Regions from separate parts of the Salinithrix halophila genome, predicted to be linked through region 1. Evidence: riboswitches for the same ligand, from Rfam matches in the RefSeq annotation. Region 1 holds a riboswitch; each other region holds the start of a gene.

Evidence for each region. Region 1 has a riboswitch for thiamine pyrophosphate ahead of thiD (bifunctional hydroxymethylpyrimidine kinase/phosphomethylpyrimidine kinase). Riboswitches for the same ligand answer to the same signal wherever they lie in the genome.
Region 2: it holds a riboswitch for thiamine pyrophosphate, as region 1 does, so the genes downstream of both, thiC (phosphomethylpyrimidine synthase ThiC) here and thiD (bifunctional hydroxymethylpyrimidine kinase/phosphomethylpyrimidine kinase) in region 1, are expected to answer to the same signal.
Region 3: it holds a riboswitch for thiamine pyrophosphate, as region 1 does, so the genes downstream of both, ACFOUO_RS07695 (thiamine phosphate synthase) here and thiD (bifunctional hydroxymethylpyrimidine kinase/phosphomethylpyrimidine kinase) in region 1, are expected to answer to the same signal.
Region 4: it holds a riboswitch for thiamine pyrophosphate, as region 1 does, so the genes downstream of both, ACFOUO_RS05140 (MTH1187 family thiamine-binding protein) here and thiD (bifunctional hydroxymethylpyrimidine kinase/phosphomethylpyrimidine kinase) in region 1, are expected to answer to the same signal.

The regions. Positions count from the first base shown of each region.
Region 1 covers NZ_JBHSAP010000018.1:237,446-241,973, reverse strand. Annotated here, with positions in the region: gene ACFOUO_RS14130 (glycosyltransferase family 2 protein) at 1-970, shown strand, start outside; gene ACFOUO_RS14125 (glycosyltransferase) at 1,105-3,066, shown strand; TPP riboswitch at 3,151-3,249, shown strand; gene thiD (bifunctional hydroxymethylpyrimidine kinase/phosphomethylpyrimidine kinase) at 3,356-4,159, shown strand; gene thiE (thiamine phosphate synthase) at 4,152-4,528, shown strand, end outside.
Region 2 covers NZ_JBHSAP010000007.1:720,403-724,930, forward strand. Annotated here, with positions in the region: gene ACFOUO_RS05625 (ATP-binding cassette domain-containing protein) at 1-545, opposite strand, end outside; TPP riboswitch at 815-924, shown strand; gene thiC (phosphomethylpyrimidine synthase ThiC) at 1,055-2,803, shown strand; gene ACFOUO_RS05635 (acyl-CoA thioesterase) at 3,135-3,539, shown strand; gene ACFOUO_RS05640 (ferritin family protein) at 3,707-4,120, opposite strand; gene ACFOUO_RS05645 (SDR family oxidoreductase) at 4,354-4,528, shown strand, end outside.
Region 3 covers NZ_JBHSAP010000009.1:288,251-292,778, reverse strand. Annotated here, with positions in the region: gene ACFOUO_RS07715 (NADH-quinone oxidoreductase subunit D) at 1-386, shown strand, start outside; gene ACFOUO_RS07710 (DedA family protein) at 650-1,264, shown strand; gene ACFOUO_RS07705 (DUF488 domain-containing protein) at 1,285-1,647, shown strand; gene ACFOUO_RS07700 (2Fe-2S iron-sulfur cluster-binding protein) at 1,654-1,953, shown strand; TPP riboswitch at 2,078-2,182, shown strand; gene ACFOUO_RS07695 (thiamine phosphate synthase) at 2,192-2,881, shown strand; gene thiO (glycine oxidase ThiO) at 2,881-3,990, shown strand; gene thiS (sulfur carrier protein ThiS) at 4,012-4,215, shown strand; gene ACFOUO_RS07680 (thiazole synthase) at 4,218-4,528, shown strand, end outside.
Region 4 covers NZ_JBHSAP010000007.1:620,468-624,995, reverse strand. Annotated here, with positions in the region: gene ACFOUO_RS05150 (hypothetical protein) at 42-473, shown strand; gene ACFOUO_RS05145 (RluA family pseudouridine synthase) at 545-1,477, opposite strand; TPP riboswitch at 1,601-1,710, shown strand; gene ACFOUO_RS05140 (MTH1187 family thiamine-binding protein) at 1,789-2,082, shown strand; gene ACFOUO_RS05135 (ABC transporter permease) at 2,079-2,867, shown strand; gene ACFOUO_RS05130 (ABC transporter substrate-binding protein) at 2,864-3,874, shown strand; gene ACFOUO_RS05125 (ABC transporter ATP-binding protein) at 3,890-4,528, shown strand, end outside.

The sequences.
Region 1 (4,528 bases):
GTTCGGGTATTTAATGACTCAGCCCCGCATCCGATACCTGACTTGGGTGTCCAGTGACAATGTCTATTACCCCCCTTTTTTAGAAACCCTGCGTGCAAAGCTCCATGAAGGACCGTCCCGATTGGGGTTTGTCTACAGCAGCTTCCGCAATGTCAACGAGAAAGGGGATTGCATCCATACCCCAAACCTTCGCTGGTATCAAGAAAAACCCAAAGAAGAGCTCCTCGATGTCTGCTTTGTCGGGACTTCTTTTATGTATAAAAAATGCTACGCCGAAAAAATCGAAGGCTACCATATGGAACCCGTGGAGGACTACGAGTATTGGCTACGCCTAATGGAACTTTGCGAGATCGACTATATCCCCGAAGAATTGATGGATTACCGGGTAAATTCCGCCCATAGCGTCTCGGCCCGGCTGCGGAATTCCATACAGCAGCACCGGCGGTGGCGGTACGCCTTCCAATTGGCGAGGCACCAAGCCAGACAACGACGCAATATCCCCTTTGAAACCACGGTTATCTTCCCGGTACACGATAGAATCCCCAACAAGGTGGACCTGATGGAAACGTTGTTGGAACAGTACTACGGCAATTACAAACTCCTGGTCATCGACATATCTTCCCGAACCACGTGGGCACCCGTGCTGAAATATATCGAAGACCCCCGCGCCGCCATCCTGACGATGCCGGGTGCCACCGTGGAAAGTGCGGTAAGGAGGCTTCTCCCAAATATCGGTACTCCGTATGTCATGATCTACGGTCCCCGTACCGCTTGGCCCCCGCTGGTTGTATGGGATTACCTCCTGAAACTGGTCCTGTATGCACGGTGGTATATCGGCGAGGAGTTCCTTTCCGTCCGTTACTCCGAGGTGGAGAAAACGATTCTCCTCAAAACTTCCGCGGAAATGGAACCGGTCCCCGGTGAGCTTTACCGGATAAAAAGCCTGTTGAAGGTATTGAAACAAAACTGAATAAAAGTCGAACGAGAGGCCCCTTGCCCAACGGTTTCCCGCCCAGTCCCTATCGACCCATCCGACTATTGCGGGGCGGAATGCTGCCGTAATCCCGGAATCGCATCCTGATCATTAGAAAGGAAGGTGTCCCTGTGCGTGACGTCGGAATCGTGATGCCCGTATATAACCAGAAGCCTGCCTATCTCCGTCCCGCCCTTCGCTCGGTTCTTCGCCAGACTTACCGGAACTTCGCATTTGTAATCGTGATCGACGGGGCCGATGCCCAAACCGTACAAACCGTCAAAGAGGAAACCAAGGACGATCCAAGGGTAACTCTCCTCTATCACCAAAAAAACCAAGGTGTCGCAAAAGCCCTTAATACCGGGTTCAAAACCATGATGGCTCTGCCCCACATTCAATATCTCACCTGGGTATCCAGCGACAACGTGTATTATCCCGATTTCCTGAAGACGTTACGAAATACGCTGCATCGAGGTCCGGAGGAGTTGGGCCTGGTATACAGCAGTTTCCGGCATATCGACGGAGAAGGAAAGGTCATCCGGGACATCAACCTGGTTGATTTTCGCCGGTGGCAACGGAAAGACAAAAAACATCTGCTTAATGTCTGTTTCGTCGGTGTCTCCTTCATGTACAAAAAAAGTGTCGCTCTCGCTGCCGGTGAATACCGGATGGAGCCTGTGGAGGATTATGACTACTGGCTTCGATTAACCGAACACTGCGACATCGAATACATCCCCATTGAACTGATGGATTATCGCGCGAATTCACCAGGCAGTGTATCCGAAACCTTGCGTGGCTCAAAAGCCCAACATCGTCGGTGGCGTTACGGATTTCAACTGGCAAAACACCAGGCGAGACAGCGAAGGGGCATTCCCTTCGAAACAACGGTGATTTTCCCTGTCAGGGATGGATCAGAAAAGACCGTCAACCAACTGGAAACCTTGTTGGAACAATTTTATAGCAACTACAAACTGCTGATCATGGACCTTTCCCCCTCTTCACAAGCGACTTCCGTCCTCCAACATCTCTCGGACCCGAGGATTGCATTTGTCAACATGCCTTCCGCCAATGAAAAGGAGGCCCTGCTTCAAGGCGTCCGTGTCGCCAACACCCCTTTCTCCATGGTCTACGGAACAACTAGCTTCATGCCGATGTTTTTCTTAGAAAATATGGCATCGGAATTACAGAAGAGTTCTGACAATGTTCTCGCCACCTTTATGAGATCCGATGGTTCTGTCGGACATCAGGTGCATCTTACTGCCAATGAACCCTTCAAGAATAAGCTGTACCGGACCACCGAACTGTTCCACGCTATAAAACAGACCCCCGGTAAACTCTTGAAACCGCTGCCCAAGGTATTCATCAACTCCGTCCCGAAGAGCGGAACCCATCTGATGCTGCAAATTATTCTAGGCATTCCGGGGATGATGCAGCATCACACCCCGTGGCACTATCCTAGCAACTTGGAAGGGTTGAACAAGATCCTCCCCGGCCAAGTGGGCATGGGCCATTTCCCATACAAGCCTTCCTACTCACAGGTACTTAAAGAACTGGGGTTCAAAGTCATTTTCATCAGCAGAGATCCCCGAGACGTCGCTGTATCACTCGCTCATTTCACCATGAAAAAAAGCCCGATCTTTGGGCCGAAACAACACCATCCGCTCTACCCCTATTTGATCCAACAGAAAACCCATGAGGAACGATTGATGACGATCATCAAAGGGACGCCTCCCTCTTCACCCCATCGATGGCCAAATATCTTCCAGTACACATACCAGCAATATAACTGGTTGAATGCACCGGATGTTTGTCATATCAAATTTGAAGATCTCATTCAACCCTCTTCCCAGAAGCTAACTGTCATGAAGATTATTCGATTTTTGAGCAGCGATTTAGAAGGGTTGAGATTATCAGCGGAAGAATTGGCACAAAAGATGATCGGGAATATCCAATCGGAAACTTCCGAGACTTTCCGAAAGGGTAAAATCGGAGGTTGGCGAGCAGAATTTACGGCTCAACATAAAGCTGTTTTTAAACAAATCGCAGGAGAGCTCCTTGTCCAACTGGGATATGAGAAAAACCTGAACTGGTAAGCTTAACGTTAGCAGACGGTTAGATGATATCCCTTTTGACGCATCCGGAAAAGTATGATACGTTGTTGAAAAATTGAATCCTTGAAAGTCCACTGGGGGAATCGAAAGATTGAGACGGGGCAACCCGGACCCTTTGAACCTGATCTGGTTGAGACCAGCGTAGGAAAGTGGAGCTGCCCCTTGAAAAGACGGTCGCTCCATTATGGTGCGACCGTCTTTGTTAGCAAAGGAAGGCGCTCCTGCCGTCACCGATCAGGGAAGCGGGCTTTCACATGAAGGAGCGAAAATGATGAAACACCTCCTGACCATCGCAGGCAGTGACAGTGGGGGCGGTGCTGGCATTCAGGCCGACCTAAAAGTCTTCTCCGCCCTGGGAACCTACGGCATGAGCGTCATCACCGCCGTCACCGCACAAAACACGCAACAGGTCACGGATGTCCGAGAATTGGATCCGGAAATCATTGAAGCGCAAATACAGGCCGTATTTGGCGATATCCGGGTAGACGGAGTCAAGATCGGAATGGTCGGCAATGCGGACGCTATCGAGCGGATCGCTGACAACCTCGCCCGTTTTCGACCGCAACCCATCGTCATCGACCCGGTGATGGTTGCCAAATCCGGGGATCGCCTTCTCGCCGGGGAGGCAGTTGATGCCCTCGTTACCCAACTTCTTCCCCTTGGCACACTGATCACCCCCAATATCCCGGAAGCGGAAGTCCTCTTAGGGACTTCTATCACTAGCATCGAGGAAATGGAAGAGGCGGCCCGCATATTGGCTGATCGGTTTGGAACGGAAGTGCTGGTCAAGGGGGGACACCTGTCAGGTGAACCCCTTGATGTCCTGTCCACTGGTCGCACTTATCCTGGGAAAAGGATTGAAACCCGTCATACCCACGGCACCGGATGCAGTCTCTCTTCCGCGATCACCGCATTGATCGCTCAGGGACATGCTGTGGAGGATGCCGTTGACCATGCGAAACGGTATGTTTCCGAAGCGATTCAACATGCCTTTCCTATCGGGGGAGGTCATAGCCCGATTCACCACTTTTACACCTGGCACACGCTTTCTGAGGGAGGAACCCGCTGTGACTGATTGGAGCCGGATGGTTCGCAACAGTCTCTCCCTCTACCTTGTTACTGATGAAAAGGAGAATCTCCTCGAGCGCACAGAAGCCGCCCTCCGCGGTGGGGTCACCTGTGTCCAACTGCGTGCCAAAACCGCCGGTTCCCGTCGTTTCCTGGAGGAAGCACGGGCAATGAAAGCCCTGTGCAATCGATACGGTATCCCCTTCGTGGTCAACGACCGAGCAGATATCGCTCGTTTGAGCGGAGCCGATATGCTCCATATCGGCCAGTCGGACCTTCCCCTTCCAGAGGCTCGCCGCATAACGGGACCAGACATGCCCATCGGCGTGTCCGCCAAAACCGTCGAAGAGGCCCAACGAGCGGAAGCCGAAGGCGC
Region 2 (4,528 bases), on a different contig from region 1:
AGCAGCCATACCACCGGGTCAGCAACCAGGCTGCGGGCCATGATATAGCGGGCGGACGGCCCATCAGGCAGATCTTTCACTGGATGTTTACGGTATCCAGCCAGCCCCCACTTAGCGATCAACTCGGCGGCCCTTATCCTTGGCCGAGGAAGACGGCAAAACCGGGCAAGGTAGTGAAAAGACTCTTCTACGGTCAGCTCCTGGCGGGAGCGCTTTTTCCTCGGCACATATCCGATCCGACGGCGGAGAGAATCGACAGGAGAAGCCCCGCCCATGGCAGCTACACTGCGGGACCAAACCTGCACCTCATTTTGCCTTGTTTGATACGTGATCCTGCCGTCATCCGGCACCAAGGAAGCAGCAGTCACCCGCAACAAAGTGGTTTTGCCCGCTCCTTCTGGACCGAGAACGGCTGTGATCCCTCTTCGGACCGAGGCCGTAAAGTCGAGTAGCCCCGTCTGAGCCTCCTGGTTGTACGGGCGATGACGGTAATCTGTGACAGAATCTTGATAACGTTTATTGACATGAGACCATTCGATACGCAAAAGGCTCATCCTTTCGTAAACCCATCCACCTGTTTTCAAGCATAACCGAAAAAGCAGACAAAAAGAAGGTTCACCCGAGGGAAAAGTGGGGCTAAATTCCGCAAGGTGACAAAACTGTTTCCTGATACAGGCATCCATATGGAGCGCTTACTCTTATTGACGATCTTCCCCTCCAAATGGTTGCAGATTTCGACAAGAAACCCCTTCTATTCCAATGGAAAATCTGAATTGAACCGCTTTTGAATCTATGGTATGGTTAGGTTGGCAACTGCATACGAAACGGGAGCTTGGAGGAGCCAGGCTGAGAGGGCGGGAGTCTACGCCGACCGTTAAACCTGATCTGGGTAATGCCAGCGTAGGAATGGATGGAAGTTCCGTGTCTTTTTTTCCGCGAGGAATCAAAAGGGCCGTACGCTGTGTACGGTCCTTTTCTGTATAAATAAGGATCGTGACCGTCCTCTCCCCCTTTTGTGTGTGGCCGCACCATTATAAGAGGAGGGCTTTTTTCAATGAATATCAGTCAGGGCGCTTTACCCGGAAGCCGCAAAGTCTACGTGGCGGGCCCCCGGAAGGATATGCAGATCCCTATGCGGGAGGTCGTTTTATCCCCGACCCGCAATGAATCCGGTGAAAAAGAGAACGAACCAGTCCGCCTCTATGACAGCAGCGGCCCCTATACGGACCCGAACATATCGATCGATATCCGAAAGGGCCTGCCTCTTCTCCGGAAGAATTGGATCCTGGAACGGGAAGACGTAGAAGAGTATGAGGGACGGGAAGTCCAAGCTCTTGACAACGGGCGGAAAGATTCTGTCCCCGGACAAGCCATCCCCGAAGGGCTAACCCGTCGACCCCTGCGAGCCAAAAAGGGGCGGAATGTTACCCAGATGCACTATGCGCGGAAGGGGATCATTACCCCGGAAATGGAATTCATCGCCCTCCGGGAAGGAATGTCTGCCGAATTCGTTCGGGAGGAAGTTGCTTCCGGTCGAGCCATCATCCCTTCCAACATTAATCATCCCGAAAGCGAACCCATGATCATTGGGAAAAATTTTCACGTGAAAATCAATGCCAATATCGGAAATTCCGCCGTCTCCTCTTCCATCGACGATGAGGTGGAGAAAATGGTATGGGCGACGCGATGGGGCGCAGACACGATCATGGATCTCTCTACCGGCAAGGATATCCACACCACCCGGGAATGGATCATCCGTAATTCTCCGGTTCCTGTGGGAACTGTTCCTCTCTACCAGGCACTGGAGAAAGCAGGAGGAGAACCCGCTAACCTCACATGGGAACTCTATCGGGATACCTTGATCGAGCAGGCGGAGCAAGGGGTGGATTACTTTACGATCCACGCCGGTGTGCTTCTCCGCTATATCCCCCTGACCGTCAATCGGAAGACAGGCATCGTTTCCCGGGGCGGATCAATCATGGCCGCCTGGTGTCTGGCCCACCACGAAGAAAGCTTTCTCTATACCCATTTTCGGGAGATTTGCGAGATCATGCGTACCTATGATATCTCCTTCTCCCTGGGAGACGGCCTCAGACCCGGCTCGATCGCTGACGCCAACGATGAAGCCCAGTTTGCTGAATTGAAAACCCTCGGTGAATTGACCAAAATTGCCTGGGAGTATGACGTCCAAGTGATGGTGGAAGGACCCGGCCACGTCCCGATGCACCAAATCAAGGAGAACGTGGACATTCAGCAGGACATTTGCCGGGAAGCTCCTTTTTACACATTGGGGCCGCTGACCACCGACATCGCTCCCGGATACGATCACATCACCTCTGCAATCGGGGCAGCTATGATCGGCTGGTTCGGAACAGCGATGCTGTGCTATGTCACCCCCAAAGAACATCTCGGTCTCCCCAACCGTGAAGACGTGAAAGAAGGCGTGATCACTTACAAGATCGCCGCCCATGCCGCCGATCTGGCAAAAGGGCACCCTCGGGCGCAAGTCAGGGACGATGCCCTCTCCGAGGCTCGATTCGAATTCCGCTGGGAGGACCAGTTCAATCTCTCCCTCGACCCGGAACGGGCCCGTTCTTTCCACGATGAGACACTGCCAGCGGAACCGGCGAAAACCGCTCACTTCTGCTCGATGTGCGGTCCCAAGTTCTGTAGCATGCGGATCAGTCATGACCTCCGACGCTATGCTGAGGATAAAGGCCTGAATCCTACAGAAGCCCTGGACGCCGGCATGAAGGAAAAAGCGGAAGAATTCAAAGACTCGGGCGCTAAAATCTATCGCTAAGGATCTACCAATCGGTACACCCCTTTCACCGGCCCTGAGGGCCGGTTTTTTTTGTATCGAATACCCATCGAAATAGAAAACGCCGGGCATTTATATCGCCCGGCTTCTCTCTGTATGTATCTATAAGGTCTTGGTCTTCTTTTATTTTACCATCCGTTTCCGTTGACATAAATCCGCATTCATGTCTATTTACATCCTCGGTTTGGCGTATCCTTAGGATCATCCCGGCAACAACAGAAAAGACGGAGGAGATCGCCGCCATGTTCTCGAAGAATGGAAGGATAGAAATATCGGCGTAGAACGAATGCCTATATCCAGAGGAGGATCAACCATGCCACTCACTACCACACTACAAGTCCGTTTCAACGAATGCGACGGACTGGGTCATGTCAATAACGCCGTTTACTACACCTATATGGAGACCGCCCGGATCGAATTGTTCCAACTCCTCGATCCGGATATGAATCTCAATGACTGGAAGCTGATCGTCGCTTCCACTAGCTGTGAATACAAATCCCAGGCCTCCTTTGCCCAATGGCTCACCATAACCACGGAAATCGAACGTATCGGCAACAGCAGCTTCACCGTCCTACACCGCATCCTTGATCAACAGACGGAGGAACTGATTGGACTTGGACGAGCCGTCCTGGTCCACTACGATTACAGGAAACAGAAGAGCTCCCCTCTGTCCAAAGAAATGGTCAAAACCCTGCAATCCTTGGCACTTCCCCAATGAGGTGTGGGTAGCCCTTCTGTTGATTACAGATTTAAAAGCTTGAAAGAAGCCTAATGATCTTAAAAAACAAAGACCTTTACAAAAACCCGCCGAAGAACGGACGGGTTATTTGTTCTGACGGTTTTAGATACCTGTCCATAGGGGGTACCAGCACATGCCAGGTTTCTTTACTTTCCTGACAGAAAGTAAAGAAACCAAACCGCATGGTTTTGTTCATCCTGTGCCGCACGGACAAAAGCCCGCCGAATGGAAGGATCTCTCGCTCTGTCTCCAACCGAGAGATAGAAATCAACGGTTTCCTGTTCGTCTTTGAATGCGGCCCGAAGACCTTCCCTGAAGTCTCGGGGACAGGGTTCCGGTGTAATCGGCGGCACCGCGCCCCCGGTCAAACGATGGTAAATGCCCATGAAAACCTGATAATGGCGGACCTCATCTTGACGGATCTCCAGGATCTGTTTGCGGGTTTCTGCATCCGGTGCCGCCTTCGCCAAACGAGCATAACACTGAATCGCATTATACTCCCCGCTGATCGCCCGTCCAATTTCGCCGATCAGACGCGGGTCCTGTACGGGGCGAGCCATCGGTGACACTTCGGGGATCCAGCTGGGAATATGGTTCATGGCTATCACTTCCATGTCATGGACTTCACCCTATTCTATGGGTTGCTACCCCGAAGCGTGCCTACCTCTACAAGGTTTCCCGGCTTTCTGTCACCCCAAGAAGCAGAACGAAGCGATACCTAGCTGGCCACACTGCGAATGTGCTAAGGTGAAAGTGAATGAAACTCCCCTTTTCCATAAAAAGGAGGATTCCTATGCAAATCTTAGTTGTCGGAGCCAACGGCCAAGTGGGGAAACAGCTGGTCTCCCTGCTCATGCAACAACAGCACCAGGTGCGGGCCATGATTCGTGATCACTCCCAAGCTCCCTTGTTGGAAGGCCTGGGGGCGAAGGCGGTCCTGGCGGATTTGGAAGGCGATATCGCCCACG
Region 3 (4,528 bases), on a different contig from region 1:
ATCGGTTTGACTTCGATGTCCCGGTCGCTGTCAACGGTGACTGTCGGGATCGGTTTAACTTGCGAATGGAAGAAATCACCCAAAGTCTTCGGATCGTGGAGCAGGCGGTGGAATCCTTCCCGGAGAGCGGCCCAGTTATGGCCAAAGTCCCCCGTGTCTTGCGACCTCCAGAAGGGGAGGTTTATGTGGCTGTAGAGAATCCACGGGGCGAGTTGGGTGTTCATCTGGTAAGTAAAGGAAAAGACAAACCCTGGAGAATTCACTGGAAACGCCCTTCATTCAGTAACTTGCAGATCCTTCCCCACCTTTTGGAGGGGGAGAACGTAGCGAACCTGATCGCCATTCTAGGAGCCGTGGATATCGTTCTCGGTGATGTCGATGCCTAGCTGGAAGTGATAACACGGTCCTATTGTAAAAACGATTTATACCAGCCTATGGGAAAGAAGTCACTAGTTATCCAGCGGCCTGCCGGGCCGCTGTTCTGCATATTCTTGATCCGAAAATGGGACATCCCCTGAAAGTTTTTTGGATTTTTGGACATATACTGGGGAGGACAGCTTCTTTTACACTCGTGCCCTTCCCTTTTGACAGGCGGGTAAGTATGTTATTCTATAACTATTGGCGAGTATGGAGCGAACGGGGTTGAATGATGGAACAGACCATGTTGGATCTCCTTTCACAATACGGATATCTCGGGATCTTCTTCTTTTTGGTGTTTGGGATCGTAGGATTACCTCTTCCCGACGAAATCATGATGACTTTTATCGGATATCTCGCATCGTCGGGTCAATTGGATCTCTCCCTGACTTTTATTAGCGCACTCGGCGGTTCTCTCAGTGGGATAACGATCAGTTATTTCCTGGGGGGACGCTTGGGATATCCATTTTTGAAGCGTTTTGGGAGCAAGATTTTCATCACCCGCAGACGCCTGAGGATTACGCAGTTTCTGTTCCGTAAGTACGGAAACTGGGTGCTCTTTTTCGGTTACTTCATCCCGGGTGTCCGCCATGTCACAGCGTATCTAGCAGGGATCTCTCATATGTCCTGGCCTCGTTTCGCGGCTTACGCCTATACGGGCGCTCTCATATGGTGCATGACATTTATCGGTCTCGGCTTTATGGTGGGAGCCCACTGGGAGAAGGTATTCGAATCCTTTCACCGCTATGGGGTTCTGTCTCTCTGGATTCTTGTGCCTGTTCTCGCCTATATGGTCACTCGTTTTTTCTACAACCAGCATCGGCGCTATAACTCCGTCAGGAAATAGGATCTACGGAGGTGCACGGGGTGTCCGACTTCATCCGAATCAAGCGTGTCTATGAGAAAGCGGATGAGCAGGACGGCTTTCGCGTATTGGTGGATCGCCTTTGGCCCCGAGGTCTGAGCAAAGAAGATGCCCAGATCGATTGGTGGGCCAAAGATTTAGCTCCTTCTGACAAATTGCGTAAACGATTCCATAAGGATAGGGACTTCGAAGTTTTTGCCAAGGATTACCGCCAGGAACTAACCGTTGAGAATGCAGTCCGTCTATTTAAAAAAGCAGGGAACCATCGAGTAATCACACTTCTATATGCCAGCAAAGATCAACAGCAAAACAACGCGCGGGTACTCCGCGATTTTTTGGACGAGTGTCAATCGGATCGGGAGTGAAGAGGAATGCCCAGAGTAGAAGTGACGATCGGACCTCAAAAACACGCCTTTGATATGGAAAAAGGGGAAAGCTTGTTGTTTGAAGCCATCTCACGCTCCGTGATGATTCCCTTCAACTGCACATCGGCCCGCTGCGGTATCTGCCGGGTTAAAGTGCTGGAAGGAGCGGAAAATCTGAACGAGGTGGGGGACCGGGAAATCCTCCGCCTAGGTGAGGAAAAGGTTGAACAAGGGTTCCGGCTAGCCTGTCAGACTCATGTGTTTGGGGATGTGAAGTTGGAAGTGCCCCAGCCCCGTCTCTACTAAAGGTATCGGTTAACTGCTTCATTTTTCTGTGTGATCCTCCGAGACCAGCCAAAGGTCGGATCCTTTTTTATGTTGACCGTTAAAGAGGCGGATTGCTAAAATAGAGAAAACTCCATACACACTGAAATTCCACTGGGGGTGCACCGCAAGGGTGCTGAGAGAGGCCGAGCCTCAACCCTTTGAACTTGACCTGGTTCAGACCAGCGTAAGAAAGTGGGGAATGAAACCGTTGGATCGAATGCATCGACAGACGAAAAAACGGACCGGCATCCCCATGGATGCCGGTTTTTTTGTATCCGAACCACAGCTTCACTTTATTAGCCCGTCAAAGATAGGGCTGGAGAAGCTCCTTTGGATGTGCCGCCAGGTGGCTCCCTGGGTGACGCGAATCCATCTCCGCCAAAAAACGCTTACTCAAGCTGAACTCCTTCGATGGGGGAAGGCCTTGATCGAGGAGGGAGGAATTGACCGGGAGCAGCTTACCGTAAACGGATCTCCCTGGGTAGCGGCGGAATTGGGTTGTGGAGCAGTTCATCTACCGGAGGCGGGCCCTTCTCCAGCGGAGGTGAGAAACATCCTAGGTTCCGTGGCTGAGGTGGGTTGTTCGGTCCATTCTCTAGAAGCCGCTCGTCGGAAAGCGGCGAATGGAGCAGATTATCTTTTTTTCGGTCATGTTTTTAAGACGGCATCGAAGCGGGGTTATCCCCCTAGAGGGCTGGAAGAACTGAAGGCGTTATGTGCGGGTGTCTCCCTCCCGGTTATCGCCCTCGGAGGAGTGACGGTGGAACGGATTTCGGAGCTGAAGTCGGTGGGGGCTGCCGGAGTTGCAGTCATATCGGCGATAGCTGATGCGCCTTGTCCAGGGGAAGAGGCGGAAAGGCTGGCGACGATACTCCGGGTGAGCTGGACAGAAAGGAGCGGATGGTAATGAACGACGATGTAGTGGTGATCGGGGGTGGTGTGATCGGTTGCTCCATCGCCTGGCACCTGACCAAAAAGGGGTTCCGTGTCACCGTTCTGGAACAAGACCGGATCGGTGCTCACGCCTCCTCTGCCGCGGCGGGAATGCTGGGGGCCCAGGTAGAAATGGCCTATCCGGGACCCATGGTGGATCTCTGTCTGGCCAGCCGTGCCATGTTTCCTGCAATGAGGGAGCAACTTCTTGCCGAAACTGGATTGGATATCGAGCTGAATCGGGCGGGTCTCCTCCGTTTGGCTGACACGGAGGAGGAGGCATCCCTGTTACAAGAACGCGCCCGTTGGCAACAGCAGTTGGGAGAGAGGGCGGAATGGCTGGAGAAACGGGAACTGAAGGATCTGGAGCCCTCTTTGTCAGAGGAATTATCCGGAGGTCTCTTCCTTCCCGGAGACAGCCAGGTGTCCGCCCTTCGATTAGTTCGGGCATTAGCCCAAGCTGCCCGGTTGGGCGGCGCACAATTGGTAGAGGGAGCAAAGGTAAACAGCATACGGGTTGAAGGGGGGAGGGTAGTTTCTCTGGATACTGCAGCCGGGATCTATCGACCCGATCAGGTGGTGGCCGCGGCGGGCTCCCTTAACGGTTTACTGGTCCGCATGGCGGGGGGCGCTCTTCCCGTTTTTCCTGTCAAAGGAGAATCCTTCGCGTTGCAACCCCGTAAACCATTGTTTACACGAACGCTCTTTGGACCGAACTGTTATCTGGTCCCTAAGGCAGATGGCCAAGTCATCGTCGGTGCGACGGAGAAACGGGACATGGATCCTGGGGTGACGCTGGGAGCGGTTCATTCGCTAGTGAGGGCAGCGGTGAAATTGGTCCCCGAATTGGAAGAAGGAGAGTGGCTTCGGGCTTGGTCCGGTTTTCGCCCGGCCACCCCTGACGGCCTACCGTATCTGGGGGCGATGTCGTCCCCGGGCAACCTCTATGTTGCTGGGGGCCATTTTCGCAACGGGATTCTTCTATCTGCCGTCACCGGTAAGAGCATGGCAGACTTGATTGCGGGGGAATCGGTGCCGATGCTGGAACCTTTCGCGCCGGATCGCCCCGTTTCCAGTGCGTGAATAGGAGAGGAGGAAAATACGTTGCAAATCCAGCTAAATGGACGACCGTATTCGGTTCCTGACCGAGTTCGGACCGTGGGAGAGTTACTTTCTGAACTAGGTGTGCAGGATTCCATCGTTATGGTGGAACAAAACGGTAAGATCCTGGAGCGGGAAGAACATCCAGCATCACCCCTGGAAGAGAACGACCAAGTGGAAATCGTACGATTTGTTGGAGGAGGATAAATATGCTAACGATCGGACCTTACCAGTTTCAATCCCGGCTGTTAATGGGGACGGGGAAGTTTTCCTCCCTGGAAATACAATCCCGGGCTGTTGAAGAGTCAGGTGCGGAAATCCTTACTTTTGCGCTTCGTCGGCTCAATCTGGATAACCCCCGTGAACCGCACTTTCTGGAGCGGCTGGATTTAAAAAGATACCGATTGCTGCCTAACACCGCCGGTGCCAAGACGGCGGAAGAGGCGGTTCGTATCGCCCGACTGGCGAGGGCGTCGGGAATGTGTGACATGATCAAGGTGGAGGTGATTGGAAACAGCCA
Region 4 (4,528 bases), on a different contig from region 1:
ATGAAGATAGATCGTCAAAAAAGAGTGGAGGACCGGCATCAATGCTAAAAAAATGTTGCGGATTGGCCGTTGTCGCTTTCATCGGCACCGTTTCTGTCACCGGCTCTTTTGCCGGAATACAGCGAGATTGGGACAAAAGGTTATCGCAGGAAGCGGCGGGTCCGGAAACCGACGGGGATATAGCGAGACAGGAAACGCGATCTGACCGAACAGAAAGACGACAGCCGGGTAGCCCGGAACGGAAGGTAGCCGGTGAAATCACTCAATCCGCCCTCGACGTAAAGGATGCCATTCGCATCGCCCGCAGCAAATTACATTACCGGGGTAAAGTCGAGCGAATCCAAAAGGATGAATGGGATGTCGGGCCTGTTTATATCGCGGATGTGAAAGGGCTCAATACAAGGGGAAAGCTGACCATCCACGCCAAGACTGGCTCCTTAGTTGCCGTGGAATTCAGCGATGTGAGGGTTTAATTTTCTAAAGAAAAATATAAATGAAAGCGGCTCCTGTACCGTCACAGGAGCCGCTTTCATTTATACACACCTTAAACTTCCTCCGGCTTCTCCAATTCCAGGTGTCGGAGGAGCCGGTCCATCTCCTCCGGAAGCGGGGCGGTGATGTTGATTTTGGCTCCCGTGAGGGGGTGGGTGAAAGCAAGACGGAAGGCGTGGAGAGCCTGGCGGCGGATTTCACTGGCCGGACCGCCATAGAGGGTATCCCCGAAGAGCGGATGTCCGAGGTGGGCGAAGTGGACACGGATCTGATGGGTTCGTCCTGTTTCTAGTTCTGCGTGAACGAGGGTAGCTTTGTCGGTCCGAGATAGTACGCGGTAGTGGGTGACTGCATGATCGCCCGATGGAGTCACCTTCCGTCGCAGAGAATGGCTGGAATCCCTTCCGATCGGTGCGTCGATCGTTCCTTCCGAGGGATGCTCCCCATTCCCCATCCGTCCCTGGACGATGGCCACGTAATGCCGTTTAATGCGGCGGTTACGCAACTCTCGATCCATCAGCTGGTGGGCATAAGCGTATTTGGCTACCAATAGCAGTCCAGAGGTATATCGGTCCAGCCGATGAACGGGGCGTACCTTTCCTTCAAACCCCTGTTCTTTCCAACGGTGGAGAAGCCCGTGAGCCAGGGTTCCCGTATCTCCGGGCTTCACCGGATGGACATTGATTCCGGCCGGTTTGTCTATAACGATGAGATCTTCATCTTCCCATACGGTTCCGAAGGGGACGGGTTCCGGCTCCAGGTCGGCTTTTTCCCGGGGGCGAACCGCCACCTGAAGACGGTCTCCCTCTTGTAGTACCCGGTTGAGCCAAGGCATGGTTCCATTCAATCGGAAGCCCCGGGAGCGGGTGAGGCGGTTGATCATCCGGTTGGAGAGGAGGAGTGGCCCTTTCAAAACCTCGGCCACTGTCCGATTGCTCCACTCCGCGGGTACAACATAGGTGATCCATTTGGAATGAGGTTTCATTTCACGTTCCTCCGCAATCCATTCAACTTCATTCCATCGTAACCGATCCAGCGTTTCGGCAAAAGCTTTTTCCCCAACGTGAAATTTGTCAGTCTGGTTGGGGTGTGGTATAACTGGAAGCGGAACTCCACAATGGGGAACCGGGAAACCGGTTGAGAGGGCGCTGAATCGCGCCGACCCGACGAACCTGATCTGGATGATGCCAGCGTAGGGAACATAGGAAACGACGGCTACACCAAAGAGGCCGCTTTATGTGACCAACCGCCAATCCGATCCGGATTGGTTTTTTTATGAGGATGGGAGGAATTCGGATGGCCAATGCCAACGTCAGCCTTCAGGTTCTACCCCGAGCCTCCGGGGATAGGGAAATCTATGACCTGGTGGACGAAGCGATCCGAGTGATCCGGGAGTCCGGTGTCAAATATGAAGTCGGACCGATGGAGACGACGATGGAAGGGGATTACGATGAATTGATGGCTGTGGTAAAAAAAGCCCAGGAAGCCGTTGTCACAGCCGGTAGCGGACGGGTAATTTCCATCATCAAGGTCGATTATAAACCCGACGGCATTTCTATCGAGGAAAAGGTGGGTAAGTATCGCCGATGAGACAAGGGAGAGAGTGGATGCCCCCACTGGCGACGGTCCTCTTGTTGCTGGCGGTATGGGAGGTAGGTGTGCGGCTTTTTTCGGTGGAGGAGTGGTTACTGCCCACTCCGAGTCGGATTGCGGCCACTTTCATGGAAAGCGGTGATCTGCTTGTTCGGCATACGGGACCCACGCTGATAGAAGCCGGCCTCGGTTTTATTCTGGGCATCGGCATAGCACTCCTGCTGGCGACTGCGATCGAACTCTCCACTTGGCTGCGCCGGGGGATTTACCCCCTTCTCATCACCACCCAGACCGTGCCGGTGATCGCCGTAGCTCCGCTGTTTATCGTCTGGTTCGGCTATGGGTTGCTTCCCAAGGTGTTGATCGTGGCCTTGGTCACCTTTTTCCCTGTCGTGATCAGTACGGCTGATGGGCTTCGGTCGGCGGATCCGGAGATGGTTCGCCTCCTCCGGTCGATGGGGGCGTCAGATTGGCGCATATTCCGATTAGTGCGCTTTCCCCATGCGTTACCCGGTTTTTTTTCTGGAATGAAGATTGCCGCCACCTATGGTATCCTGGGCGCCGTAATCGCCGAATGGCTGGGGGCAGACAAAGGGTTGGGGGTTTTCCTGGTAAGGGCGCAAAATTCTTTTGCTGCCGATAAGGTATTTGTTGCCATCTTGGCGATCACCTTCTGGAGCCTTGTTTTATTCGGCCTTGTTCGGTTGGCGGCTAGATTGGCGGCCCCCTGGGCCTCTATGCATCCGAAACAAAAGCATCGTGAAGGAGTGGATAGAAGATGAACCGATGGAAACATGGAGCTCGGACTGCCTTGCTGACGGCAGGTCTGGCCCTTCTCCTGACTGCCTGTGGAGGTGGGGGAGGAGCGGATGAATCTGGAGACAAGAAGGTGAAGCTGCTCCTGGATTGGGTTCCTAACACCAATCATACCGGCCTCTACGTGGCCAAAGAGAAGGGTTGGTTCTCTGATGAGGGACTGGATGTAGAGATCGCCTCTCCTCCGGAAACGTCTGCCAATCAACTGGTGGGAGCGGGCAAGGCGGAATTCGGGATCAGTTCCCAGGAATATGTGACCCAGGCCAGGGCTGAAGGGGTGCCGATTGTCTCGATTGCCGCCGTTTTGCAGCACAACACTTCCGGCTTTGCGGCACCCAAGGAGAAAAACATCCGCTCTCCTCGGGACTTTGTCGGCAAAACCTATGGCGGATGGGGCACACCGATGGAAAATGCTTTCCTGAAGACGGTGCTCGCCCTGGACGGAGTGAAAACGAAAAATGTCGAGGATAAGGTGAAGGTAGTCAACATGGGAGAAGCCGATTTCTTCTCCGCCACCAAACGGAATGTGGACTTTTCCTGGATCTATTATGGATGGACGGGAGTGGAAGCCAAGCTCCGGGGGGAGCCTGTGGATATCCTGTACCTTAGAGACTTGGATCCAGCTCTGGACTTCTATACCCCGACGATCATTACCAACGAGAAGATGATCAAAGAGGACCCCGACACGGTACGTAAACTCGTGCGGGCCGCGGCTAAGGGGTATGAATATGCAATCGACCACCCTCGTGAATCGGCAGATATTCTCCTGAAGGCGGCTCCGGAAACGGATAAGAAGCTGGCCCATGCTTCTCAGAAATGGATGAGCCGTCAGTACCGGGCAGATGCTGATCAATGGGGGGTTCAAAAGAAAAAGGTTTGGACGGATTTCACCGATTGGATGTGGAAAAACCGGCTGATCAAAAAGAAAATCGACCCTGACAAGGCCTACACCAATCAGTTTTTGCCGAAGTAATCCGAGGGGTGACAAATGGTGACGAAACTCCAAGTGGAAGGACTGGTGCAGGCATACCCTTCTTCGGAGGGGGAGCGGCCAGTCTTGGACGGGGTCGACCTCTCGGTGGGGGAAGGGGAGTTCGTCAGTCTGATTGGCCCCAGCGGATGCGGGAAGAGTACACTCTTTAACGCTGTCAGCGGGTTGGAATACCCAAAAGAAGGTCGTATTCTACTGGATGGCCAGGAGATTACAGGGGAAGTGGGCCATGTGGGTTACATGATGCAAAGAGACGCCCTCTTCCCCTGGCGGACGGTGCTGGAAAACGCGATCCTGGCTGCCGAGGTAGACCGCCGTTCCCGCCGGGAAGCATTGGCCCGAGCCCGGGAGCTTCTTCCCGCCTTTGGCTTAGAAGGGTTCGGGGAGGAGTATCCCGCCCGTCTCTCCGGGGGAATGCGGCAACGGGCAGCCCTTCTGCGGACCGTCATGTCAGAGCGGGAGGTGTGGCTTCTGGACGAGCCTCTTGGGGCTTTGGACGCCCTTACCCGGGAACGAATGCAGGATTGGCTTCTTAGCATCCGGGAACGGTTTCCCCGTACGATCCTGTTTATTACGCACAGTATCGACGAGGCTGTCTACCTCTCTGACCGGATTCTTGTCCTCTCTCCTCGCCCC